DNA from 2 places in the Terrabacter terrae genome. Region 1 is predicted to be linked to the other one. Evidence: predicted binding sites of a transcription regulator. Region 1 holds the regulator's gene; the other holds the start of a gene.
What was found. Region 1 encodes HrcA, which represses chaperone genes, less so after heat shock. Its sites were predicted from a motif close to TTNGCACTCGNNNNNNNCGAGTGCNAA; they were not measured.

Region 1 (5,808 bases):
TGAGCCGGGTCGGCGTCTGCACCGTGGTGTGCACCAGCAGGTCGCCGCGGCCGCCGTGACGCAGGTGCGTCACCCCGAGGCCGCGCAGGGTGAGGACGTCGCCGCTCTGGGTGCCGGGCTTGATCTCGAGGTCCTGCATGCCGTCGAAGGTCGACAGCTTGAAGCTCGTGCCCAGCGCGGCCGCGGCCATGGGCAGCTCGACGCTGCAGTGCAGGTCGTCGCCCCGGCGGGTGTACGTCTCGTGGTTGACGACGCGGATCTCGACGTAGAGGTCGGCGTTGGGCCCGTTGCCGGGACCGACCTCGCCCTCTCCGGTCAGCTGGATGCGCGTGCCGGTGTCGACGCCCGCCGGCACCTTGAGCTTGAGGGTGCGCCTGGTGCGCACGCGCCCGTCGCCGGAGCAGTCGTGGCAGGGGTCGGTCAGCGTCGACCCGTAGCCCTGGCAGTTGACGCAGGGGCGCGAGGTCATGACCTGGCCGAGGAAGCTGCGCTGGATCTGCTGCACCTCACCGGTGCCGTGGCAGATCTGGCAGGTCTGGCGGCCGGTGCCGGGCTCGGCGCCGTCACCGTCGCAGCGCTTGCAGCCCACCGCGGTGTCGAGCGTCAGCTCCTCCTCGGAGCCGAAGACGGCCTTGGCCAGGTCGATGTCGAGCCGGACCAGGGCGTCCTGGCCGCGCTGCACCCGCGAGCGCGGTCCGCGCGACCCTGCCGTGGCACCGGCACCGAAGAAGGCGTCCATCACGTCGCTGAACGAGAAGCCCTGGCCCGCACCGAAGCCCGCGCCGCCGCCGGTGGCGAAGGGGTCGGCACCCATGTCGAACGACTGGCGCTTCTGGGGGTCGGACAGCACGTCGTAGGCCTGCGACACCCGCTTGAACTCCTCCTCGGCCTCGTGGCCGGGGTTGACGTCGGGGTGCAGCTTGCGGGCCAGTCGACGGTAGGCCTTCTTGATCTCCTCCTGGCTCGCGTCGCGCGAGACCCCGAGGACGGCGTAGTAGTCGTTCAAGCTGGTTCCTTCGGTGTGTGGTGCTCTTCGGTTCCGGCGCGGCGTGCGCCGGCGGACTGGCCGAGGTGGTGCTGGTCAGGTGGTGCTGGTCAGGTGGTGCTGGTCGGGTGGTGCTCGTCAGGTGGCCTGGTTGTCGTCGAGGATCTCGGAGACGTAGCGGGCGACGGCACGGACGGAGGCCATCGTCGTGGGATAGTCCATGCGTGTCGGGCCGAGGACGCCCAGGCTCGCGACGCGTTCGGCCCCGGAGCCGTACCCCATCGACACGAGCGAGGTCGTCTGCAGGCCCGAGACGGGGTTCTCGGAGCCGATGCGCACCGAGACGAGGTCGGGGTCGTCGCCCAGCTGGCCGAGCAGGCGCAGCAGGGTCACGTGCTCCTCCAGCGCCTCGAGGATCGGGCCGATGGTGCGCGGGAAGTCTGCGCCGGAGCGTGCGAGGTTGGCCTGGCCGGCGAGGACGACACGCTCCTCGCGCTCCTCCACGAGCGCGTCCCCGAGGGCCGAGACCACGGCTTGCATCACGGCCCGGTCGCCGGCGTCGAGGCCGCCCTCGCCCTCGGTGTCGTCGACGAGGCGCCGCAGCCGGGTGGCCGCCACGGTGAACGGCACGCCGGCGGCCACCTCGTTGATGCGGGCGCGCATCGAGGCCACCAGGCCCTCGCCGTCGGGACCCACCAGGGAGCGGCCGGTGTCGACGACGCGCTGCTCGACCCGGCCCGTGTTGACGATCAGCACGATCATCAGGTGGGTGGCGCCGAGGGGGACCAGCTCGATGTGCCGGACCGTCGAGCGGGTCAGCGACGGGTACTGCACCACGGCGACCTGGCGGGTCAGGCTCGCGAGGAGCCGCACGGTGCGGTCGACGACGTCGTCGAGGTCGACGGCGCCCTGCAGGAACTGGGTGATGGCGCGCCGCTCCCCCGGCCCGAGAGGCTTGATGGCGCTGAGCCGGTCGACGAACACGCGGTAGCCGGCGTCGGTGGGCACCCGCCCGGCCGACGTGTGCGGCGCGTGGATGAGTCCCTCCTCCTCGAGCAGGGCCATGTCGTTGCGCACGGTCGCCGCGCTGACCCCGAGGTGGTGGCGCTCGACCAGCGCCTTGCTGCCGACGGGCTCGGAGGTCTGGACGTAGTCCTGGACGATGGCGCGCAGCACCATCAACCTGCGGTCCTCGCTCATCGCGTCCCTCCTTCACGGGCCTCGGTCGTGCCCACGCGTCGCCTCACGGGCGGTCTGGCACTCTCGATTGACGAGTGCCAAGTCTACGTCGTGGGCGCCGGATCTCCGATTCCGTCCAACGGTATGCCGGGGCGCCGCGACCCGGGTGCGCCCGTGCCCGCGTGGCGGCCGAGGCGCAGCGGGCCGGGCGGCATACCCTCCCTTGTCGTGTCCCCCAACGACCGTTACGGATCAGACGTGCTCAGCGGCGACTGGCGCGCCCCGCGGCGCGGCCGCTCGACCCCCACCCCGGCGGAGCCGGACCTCGTCGTCGAGGAGGTGGAGACGGGCTGGGTCGGCGCCGTCGTGCGCGTCGAGAAGGCCGGGGGCATGCACGTGGTCCACCTCGAGGACCGCCACGGTCGCACCAAGGCGTTCCCCCTCGGACCCGGGTTCCTCCTCGACGGCGCGCCCGTCACGCTGACCCCACCCACCGCCGCCGCCGGGGCCGCGCTCGCGGCCGCGCGCAAGGCCGCGTCACGGACGGCGAGCGGATCGGTGGCGGTCGAGGGCGCACGCGCCCGGGTCGCCAGCGGCTCGCGCATCTACGTCGAGGGCCGGCACGACGCCGAGCTCGTCGAGAAGGTGTGGGGAGACGACCTGCGCGTCGAGGGCGTCGTGGTCGAGCTCATGGACGGCGTCGACGACCTGGCGGGCATCATCGCCGAGTTCCAGCCGGGACCGGGACGGCGGATGGGCGTGCTCGTGGACCACCTCGTGCCCGGGACCAAGGAGGCGCGCATCGTCGAGCAGGCGCGTGCCCTTTCCGGGCTCGGCAAGCACGTGAAGATCCTCGGCCACCCCTACGTCGACGTCTGGCAGTCCGTGCGTCCCGAGCGCCTGGGCTGGCAGCGGTGGCCGGTCATCCCGCGCGGCACGTCGTGGAAGCACGGAATCTGCGCCGAGCTGGGATGGGCCCACTCCAGCCAGGCCGACATCGCGAACGCGTGGAAGCGCATCCTGGGCACGGTGCGCACCTACGCCGACCTGGAGCCGACCCTCCTCGCGAGCGTCGAGGAGCTCATCGACTTCGTCACCGAGCCCGGAACGTGAGCCGGCACGTCCGACTCACTCCCGGGCTGCCGCTTCACCAGCGCACGTAGCCCTGGACGTCCACCTTGAGGTAGGCAGCTGCCGAGGTCTTGACCCGGACCTTCCCGTCGAGGCCGACCGGCACCAGCGCGGTGTTGGTCACGGTGCGCCCAGACGCGTACTTCACGGTGGCGTACGGCGTCTCGGCCGAGCCACTGGGGTAGGCCGTGACGTAGCCGGCGGCGGTCGGCGAGACCACCGTCACGGTCACGAGCGCAGCCCGCACCCCGCTGGTGGGCACACCCGCCTGTCCGACGACCGGCACGCTCGGGGCCTGCCCGGCGGCCACCCGGCCGACCGGGTAACCCAGACCGCTCTGGCTGTCGAAGACTCGGGCCGGCCCGACCGGCACCTGGTCCGCGCCCGTCGGCAGCCAGCCGACGACGTCGACCAGGACGTCGGTCTGGGCGCTCGAGTTGATCGACACCGCGCCGTTCGTCCCGAGGCGGGCCTCGACGAGTCCCGTGGCGGTACCCGCGGTCTCGTAGCGCACCTGGGGCGCCCCGGGCCGCGTGGCGCCGGTCGGCCAGGTGGTGAGCCACCCACCCGCGGTGGGCGCGGACGCGGAGACGTCGAGGAGCACGGCGGCCACACCCGTGGCCGGGATGCCGGCCTTGCCGGCCAGCGGCAGCGTGAGGGTGCCTCCGGCGGCCAGCCTGGCCTTGGGCGTCCCGACGCCCGTGCGCGTGTCGAGGACCCGCACCGGGGCGCCCCCGGAGACGTAGCCGCCGCTCGGGGACCAGCCGACGAGGTCGGCGGACAGGTCGGTGGCGGCCGAGGAGTAGATCCGGACCTTGCCGTCGGTGCCCACTCGGGTCGAGACGAGGGTGGTCGTGACCCCGCCGGCGGCGTACGAGACGGCGCGCGACCCGGGTTGGGTCGTGCCGTTCGCGTGGGCGGTCAGGTAGCCGGCAGCGGAGGGGGCGGTCGCGTTGACGTTGAGCAGGACGGTGGCGACGCCGCTCGCCGGCACGCCGGCGCGACCCGTGACCTGCACCGTGACGGCCTTCCCGGCCTGCACCTTGGCCACCGGCGCGCCGATGCCGGTCTTGGTGTCGAGCAGCCGGGCCGGCGCGGCGACCTGCCAGGCGCGCGTGTCCGTGGCGACCGTGGGACCCTGGTCCTTGAGGTGGATGAAGCCCTTGGGCCAGCGACCCCCGGTGAGCGTGACGCGGCGCCAGCGGAAGTCGCCGCCCCAGTTGTCCTCGGAGATGATGATGTCGGAGGCCGAGAGCACCTGTTCGACGTAGGCTACGTGCCCCGTGGAGGAGAACGAGGAGTCCCACCAGGCGATCGAGCCGACGGCCGGGCTCGTGTTCGTCTGCGCCGGGAACGCCGGGCCCCAGTTCAGGGCGTTGCCGCTCAGGCTCGACGGCCGGACGTTGGGCAGGCCGTTCTTGACGAGGCGGTAGGCCACGTAGTTGGTGCAGTTGTGGCCCGTCGACTGAAGCCAGTAGCTCGCCGAGCTGGTGTCCTTGTAGCCCGCGTTCGGGTAGCCGGCGGTCTGGCAGGGGTCGTAGCCGGTGCACAGCACGATCCACTCGCTCGAGCGGGCCGGACCGGCGAGACCGACGGTGGAGACCAGCACGGCCAGGGCGGTGAGCACGAGTGAGAGCCCGCGCCGGATGCGCGGAGGACGCACGCGCGGAATGCCGGCAGCCGGGTGGGCAGGGGCCATGGGCATGTCGGTCTCCTGGGTTGCGTGTGAGGTGCACCCGCAATCTAGGACATAGGAACCATCCGGGGCGTCTTTTCCCAGAAATCACACCCGACACGCCAGTCGACTTGCAACCCTCAGGCAACTCGGTGTGATAATGACACCGCTGTCATTCGACCCGCCGAGCCGTCACCGGGTGCGTCGGCCGGGGAACGCCACGCGGCTGACGACCGCCTCCTTGAGCGCCGTGAAGGGCGGTCGCACGAACACCGTCGCGTCCGGACGGGTCGGCAGCGAGAGCACCGACTTGGCGTGCGAGAAGAGCTCCACCGAGTGCTCCCCGTGGTAGGCGCCCGTCCCGCTGGCGCCGACCCCGCCGAACGGCAGGCCGGGCACGGCCAGGTGGGCGAGCGGCACGTTGAACGTGAGCGCCCCCGACGAGGTGTCGCGTGTGAAGCGCTGCCGCACGCGGTCGGAGGAGGTGAAGACGTAGAGCGCCAGCGGCTTCTCCCGCCGGTTGACGAAGTCGATCGCCGCGTCGAGGTCGTCGACCTCGACGAGCGGCAGCACGGGCCCGAAGATCTCCTCCTGCATGACGAGCTGCTCGGGGTCGTCCGGGTCGTCGACCTCGACCACCGTCGGCTCCAGGTAGCGGGTCGAGGCGTCCGACCGACCGCCCGTCACGACGCGGTCGTGGTGAACCATGGCGGTGAGCCGCTCGAAGTGGCGCGTGCTGACGATGCGGCCGTACTCCCGCGACCGTGAGGGGTCCTCCCCGAAGGCGGCCGTGATCGCTTGGGCCAGAAGCGGTTTCAGCCCGTCAATGGTCTTGCGC
Region 2 (5,808 bases), on a different contig from region 1:
GTGCGCACGTTCTGGGGGCAGCGCCTCGATGCCCTCGACACCGAGATCGCCCGCGGGCAGCGGGTCAGGCGAAGGAGCAGGGATGACTGAGCTGACGAACGTGCTGGGCCGCATCGAGCAGGCGGGAGACACGGTGACGGTGGTCTTCGACCGGCACTACGCGACGACGCCCGCCGACCTGTGGCAGGCCTGCACCGACCAGGAGCGGCTCGCCCGCTGGTTCGCCCCCGTCTCGGGCGACCTGTGCGAAGGCGGCGCCTTCACGATCCACTTCGACGACGCCGACACCCCGCAGTGCCGAGTGCTCTCCTGCGAGCCGCCGCGACGGCTCGCCTGGGAGTGGCCGGTCGGTGGCGTCGCCACCCTCGTGACCGCCGAGGTTTCGGCCGACGGCGACGGAGCCCGGCTCGTCCTGCGCCACGAACGCCTCAACCCCGCCCAGGCTCCCGGGTATGCCGCGGGCTGGGACACCTACGTCCGCCGCCTCGAGGCCGACCTCGCAGGCGACCCCCTGCCGGACTGGGACACCACCTGGAGCGCCCTGAACGCCCGCTACGCCGCCGGAGAATGACGCCCTGACCCCGCGCGCCTCGTAGGGATCCGGCCTCCGCGCATCGTTCGCAACCGAGTCGAAAGACAACTCGCGTACGCGTTCGGTGGCCTCGGCAGTGACAGAACGCGTACGAGGAGCCCGTCGCGAGCGCGGACGGGCCGCTGCCGGGAGCGGCATCGGCGCCGGGATCAGCGGCGGTTCGGCGGCGCGGCGAGATTCAAGCCGGGCTGACGACGAGGGCGACCTGGCTGCCGCCGACGCGGCTCAGCACGAGGGTCGCCTCGGAGCCGCCCTTGCCGCGACCGGTCATCTTCAGCTGCCGGCGCAGCACGTCGGCGTCGAGCGTGACGCCACGCTTCTTGATGGTGACCCGGTCGTGTCCCTGGTCGCGCAGCCAGCGGGCGAGGCGCTTCGTCGACAGCGGCATCGCCTCGAGGACGCGGAAGCGCCGCGCCCACGGCAGCTCACGCGCCAGGCTGCTCGACACGTAGCCCACGCCGGAGGCGAGCTCGGCGCCGTCGACCGCCGACACGAGCGCGCCGGTCAGGCCGGCGCGGATCACGGCCCGGTCCGGCTCGTAGAGCCACTCGCCGATCTCGCCGACCGAGCGGAGGGACGGCTCGAGCATCCCCTCCGCTGCGTCGTCCTCGGAGACCACCGACGTGGAGGAGTCGGTGCAGACAGCCGCTGTCCGCCCCGGCGTGGCCACGAGCGGTCCCCACCAGACCGCGCACTCGAGCACCTCACCGTGCCACGAGGTCCACTGCGCCTCGGCGCCGCGCGGCACCGAGCCGTGCGGGAACGCGGGGGAGAGCTTCGCGCCGGTGGCCGGCACCTCGTCGGCGAAGGCGAGCACCCGCGACCACGGCGGCGAGATCGCGTCGAGGGAGAAGACCCGCTTGGTGCGGCCGCGGGCGTCGGCGACGCCGCTGACCCGCCGGGCCGGGTCGAGCCACACTCCGACATGACGTGCCGCCTCGCCTGGGGGGAGGCGTACGTCCTCGGCGAGGGCGTGGCGCACGTGCGCGGTCGGCCAATGGCGCAGGTTGACCGCCGCGATGCGCGCCGTCGCGTCGTCGGCGTCGACGGCGCGGACGGCGAGGTCGAGCCCGGCGAACGCCATGGCGTCGGCGCCCAGCCCGCACCCGAGGTCGTGGACCTCGCGAACCCCCGCGGCGGCGTACCGGTGGGCATGGCGCGCCGCGATCGCGAGGCGCGTCGACTGCTCGAGCCCGTCGGGCGTGAAGAGCATGCCGGCGGCGAAGTCGCCGAACTTCTCGGTCGCGCGCGCCCTCAGCCGCGACTGCGTCATCGCGGCGGCGACGAGGCCCGCGTCGAAGCCTGCCTCGCGCAGCCGGCGCTGCAGCTGCAGCGAGCTGGCCTCGTCGTAGGGAGGCAGCGACTGGAGCAGTGCCCACCCCTCACCCGCGGCGAGGCGGTCGACCATCGCGGCGTCCATGGGGCCATCCTGCCAGCGGCGTGACGAGTGTTGGCACTCGACTTGACCGAGTGCTAACGACAAACCTAGATTTCATCTTGTTGGCACTCTCGACCCGAAAGTGCCAACGCCCTCCTCGAGGGAGGCCGACCCCCGCGACGGCGGCCAGCCTCGAAGAGCCCACAGTCCGTCGTCAGTTTTCCGACTGTCCCGAAGGGAAGGTCACCACCGTGTCGGTTTCCATCAAGCCGCTCGAAGACCGCATCGTCGTCAAGTCCCTCGAGGCCGAGCAGACCACTGCCTCCGGCCTCGTCATCCCGGACACGGCCAAGGAGAAGCCCCAGGAGGGCGAGGTCGTCGCCGTGGGCCCCGGCCGCTTCAGCGAGAACGGCACCGAGCGCGTGCCGCTCGACGTCAAGGTCGGCGACAAGGTCATCTTCAGCAAGTACGGCGGCACCGAGGTCAAGCACGGCGGCGAGGAGTTCCTGATCCTCTCCGCTCGCGACGTCCTCGCGATCGTCGGCTGACCCAGCCGTATGCCGTGACCGCACCCCGGTGAGCCCCGCTGGGGTCTCCCCGGGGTGCGTCTCGTTTCCGCCAAGCACAGCAACCCAAGCAACCCGAGCCAAAGGAACACCATGGCCAAGCAGCTGGAGTTCGACGACTCCGCCCGCAAGTCGCTCGAGCGCGGCGTCGACGCGCTCGCCAACGCCGTCAAGGTGACGCTCGGCCCGAAGGGCCGCAACGTCGTCATCGACAAGAAGTGGGGCGCCCCCACGATCACGAACGACGGCGTCACCATCGCTCGCGAGATCGAGCTCGAGGACCCCTACGAGAACCTCGGCGCGCAGCTCGCCAAGGAGGTCGCCACCAAGACCAACGACGTCGCCGGTGACGGCACGACGACCGCGACCGTGCTCGCCCAGGCCATGGTCAAGGAGGGCCTGCGCAACGTCGCCGCCGGGGCCGCCCCCGCCGCCCTGAAGCGCGGCATGGACAAGGCCGTCACCGCGGTCAACGACCGCCTGCTCGACAACGCCCGCGAGGTCGACGGCAAGGACGAGATCGCGTCCGTCGCGACGCTCTCCGCGCAGGACGCCACCCTGGGCGGCCTCATCGGCGAGGCCTTCGACAAGGTCGGCAAGGACGGCGTCATCACCGTCGAGGAGTCCTCGACGACGGCGACCGAGCTCGAGTTCACCGAGGGCATGCAGTTCGACAAGGGCTACCTCTCGGCGTACTTCGTCACCGACACCGAGCGCATGGAGACCGTCCTCGAGGACGCCTACGTGCTCATCAACCAGGGCAAGATCTCCTCGGTCGCCGAGGTGCTCCCGGTCCTCGAGAAGGTCGTGCAGTCCGGCAAGCCGCTGCTCATCATCGCCGAGGACGTCGACGGCGAGGCCCTCTCGACGCTGGTCGTCAACAAGATCCGCGGCACCTTCAACGTGGCCGCCGTCAAGGCCCCCGGCTTCGGCGACCGCCGCAAGGCCATGCTGCAGGACATCGCCATCCTCACCGGTGGCCAGGTCATCGCCCCCGAGGTCGGGCTCAGCCTCGACCAGGCCGACCTGACGGTCCTCGGCCAGGCCCGCCGCGTGGTCCTCACCAAGGACAACACCACGATCATCGACGGTGCCGGCGAGGAGGGCGAGGTCGCAGGCCGCGTCCACCAGATCAAGGCCGAGATCGAGCGCACCGACTCCGACTGGGACCGCGAGAAGCTTCAGGAGCGCCTCGCCAAGCTCGCCGGTGGCGTCTGCGTCATCAAGGTCGGTGCCCACACCGAGGTCGAGCTCAAGGAGAAGAAGCACCGCATCGAGGACGCGATCTCCGCGACGCGCGCCGCGATCGAGGAGGGCATCGTCGCCGGTGGCGGCACCGCGCTCATCCACGCCGCCACGGCCATCGACGCGCTCGAGCTCTCGGGTGACGAGGCGACCGGTGCGTCCATCGTGCGCAAGGCCGTCGCCGAGCCGCTGCGCTGGATCGCCGAGAACGCCGGCCTCCAGGGCTACGTCGTGACCTCGAAGGTCGCCGAGCTCGAGCTGGGCCAGGGCCTCAACGCGGCGACCGGCGAGTACGGCGACCTCATCGGTGCCGGTGTCATCGACCCGGTGAAGGTGACGCGCTCGGCGCTGCGCAACGCCGAGTCCATCGCCTCGATGATCCTCACGACCGACACGCTCGTCGTGGACAAGCCCGAGGAGGAGGCCGAGGCCGGCGGCCACGGCCACGGCCACGGTCACTGAGCCACGCTGTAGTTCTCATCGGGCGGCACACGCCCGACGTACGACGAGGGCCGCTCCCCGACGGGGAGCGGCCCTCGCTCGTCCGGTCCCGCACCACCGTGGCGTGTTGCGGTGCAGAAGGACCCGTGCCGGACCTGGTGGTCGCCGACGGCCTCCCGTGGAGAAGAGCCGGCGGCCTGACGCGTGGGTCTCGGTCAGGAGGCCTGCTGGATCACGTCGTAGAGCACCTCGCGCTCGGCCTCGGTCAGCCCGCCCCACACCCCGTAGGGCTCGCGGACTTCGAGGGCGTGCGAGCGGCACTGGGTGACCACGGGACAGGCGGCGCAGACGGCCTTGGCCTGCGCGTCGCGGTTGCGGCGGCGGGGGCCCCGCTCGCCCTCGGGGTGGAAGAAGACCTCGGGGCTGACGCCTCGGCAGGCCCCGTCCAGCTGCCAGTCCCACAGGTCGGCTACCGGTCCGGGGAGGCGGGTGATCTCGGCCATGAACTCGTCTCTCGGTGGGGCGGGGAAGCCCGCGCGGCGTAGCGGCCAACTGGGTGGAAAAGGGGATTCGCTGGTCGCGGAACCGACGCTAACCGCGTACTCGATCACGGATAAAGAGCGGAATCTTAAGGACTTGTTCAAGAATTGCCATCTCGATGGCATGCTCTTCTCGGTGGGGGTTTCCGCCCGGTTGTACACATCCGGTCGGTCCCTGTCGGAGGGGTTCGGCACTAGCATGGGCCCGCTCGCAGCGAGCGCCGAGGGCGGTGAGAGCAGTGTCGCCCGCACTGACAACGAGTTCGGGGGACGAGGACCAGATGGGTCTCGGGGGGGCGACGGGGGCAGGCGTAACGCCCGGTGCCGTCGGTGCGATGGAGCGGGTGGACGCTCCGTCGCTGCGTGAGCTCGCGGCACTGGCCGGTTCCGACCCGCAGGCTCGTGACGTGCTGCTGGCTCGCATTCGCGACATGGCGGTCAGGTACTGCCGCGTCCGGCTCGGCCGCTTCGGGGCCGAGGACACTGCCCAGGACGTCGCTCAGGAGGTGTGCATGGCTGTCGTGGCCGCACTGCCGACCTACCAGGAGCGCGGCCTGCCCTTCGAGGCGTTCGTCTACACGATCACCTCCCGCAAGCTCGTCGACGCCCAGCGCGCGGCCATGCGTGGTCCGGCTCCTGTCGCCGACCTCCCCGACGGGCCGGACGAGGCCCCGTCCCCGGAGTCCGTGGCCGTGATGCGCGACGACGCCGCAACGGCGATGACGCTCATGCGGCGGCTGCCGGCCCAGCAGCGCGAGATCCTCACGCTCCGCGTCGCCGTGGGGATGAGCACCGACGAGACCGCTGCCGCACTCGGGATGTCCACCGGGGCCGTACGCGTGGCGCAGCACCGGGGGCTGACCAAGCTGCGCGCGATGATCGCCGAGAACGAGAAGGGGGACGTCGCATGACTGACCTCACCCCCATGAGCGACCTCGTCGCCGACGACCTGCTGCTCGACCGGCTGGGTGCGCGCGGCGAGGCGGGCCCCGAGCCCGTCGCCGGACTGCTCGCGGCCTTCGCCGCGCACGCCGACAGCCCGCTGCC

Region 2: a site for HrcA is predicted at 2,043-2,069, ahead of groES (co-chaperone GroES). Genes of this name have one in related genera too.

The regions. Positions count from the first base shown of each region.
Region 1 covers NZ_BAAANB010000021.1:1,113,861-1,119,668, reverse strand. Annotated here, with positions in the region: gene dnaJ (molecular chaperone DnaJ) at 1-1,006, opposite strand, end outside; gene hrcA (heat-inducible transcriptional repressor HrcA) at 1,124-2,185, opposite strand; gene ABD194_RS15270 (DUF3097 domain-containing protein) at 2,393-3,277, shown strand; gene ABD194_RS15265 (CHAP domain-containing protein) at 3,312-5,000, opposite strand; gene ABD194_RS15260 (aldehyde dehydrogenase family protein) at 5,163-5,808, opposite strand, start outside.
Region 2 covers NZ_BAAANB010000001.1:833,405-839,212, forward strand. Annotated here, with positions in the region: gene ABD194_RS03815 (metalloregulator ArsR/SmtB family transcription factor) at 1-90, shown strand, start outside; gene ABD194_RS03820 (SRPBCC family protein) at 83-571, shown strand; gene ABD194_RS03825 (class I SAM-dependent methyltransferase) at 771-2,012, opposite strand; gene groES (co-chaperone GroES) at 2,222-2,518, shown strand; gene groL (chaperonin GroEL) at 2,630-4,243, shown strand; gene ABD194_RS03840 (WhiB family transcriptional regulator) at 4,438-4,725, opposite strand; gene ABD194_RS03845 (sigma-70 family RNA polymerase sigma factor) at 5,097-5,672, shown strand; gene ABD194_RS03850 (hypothetical protein) at 5,669-5,808, shown strand, end outside.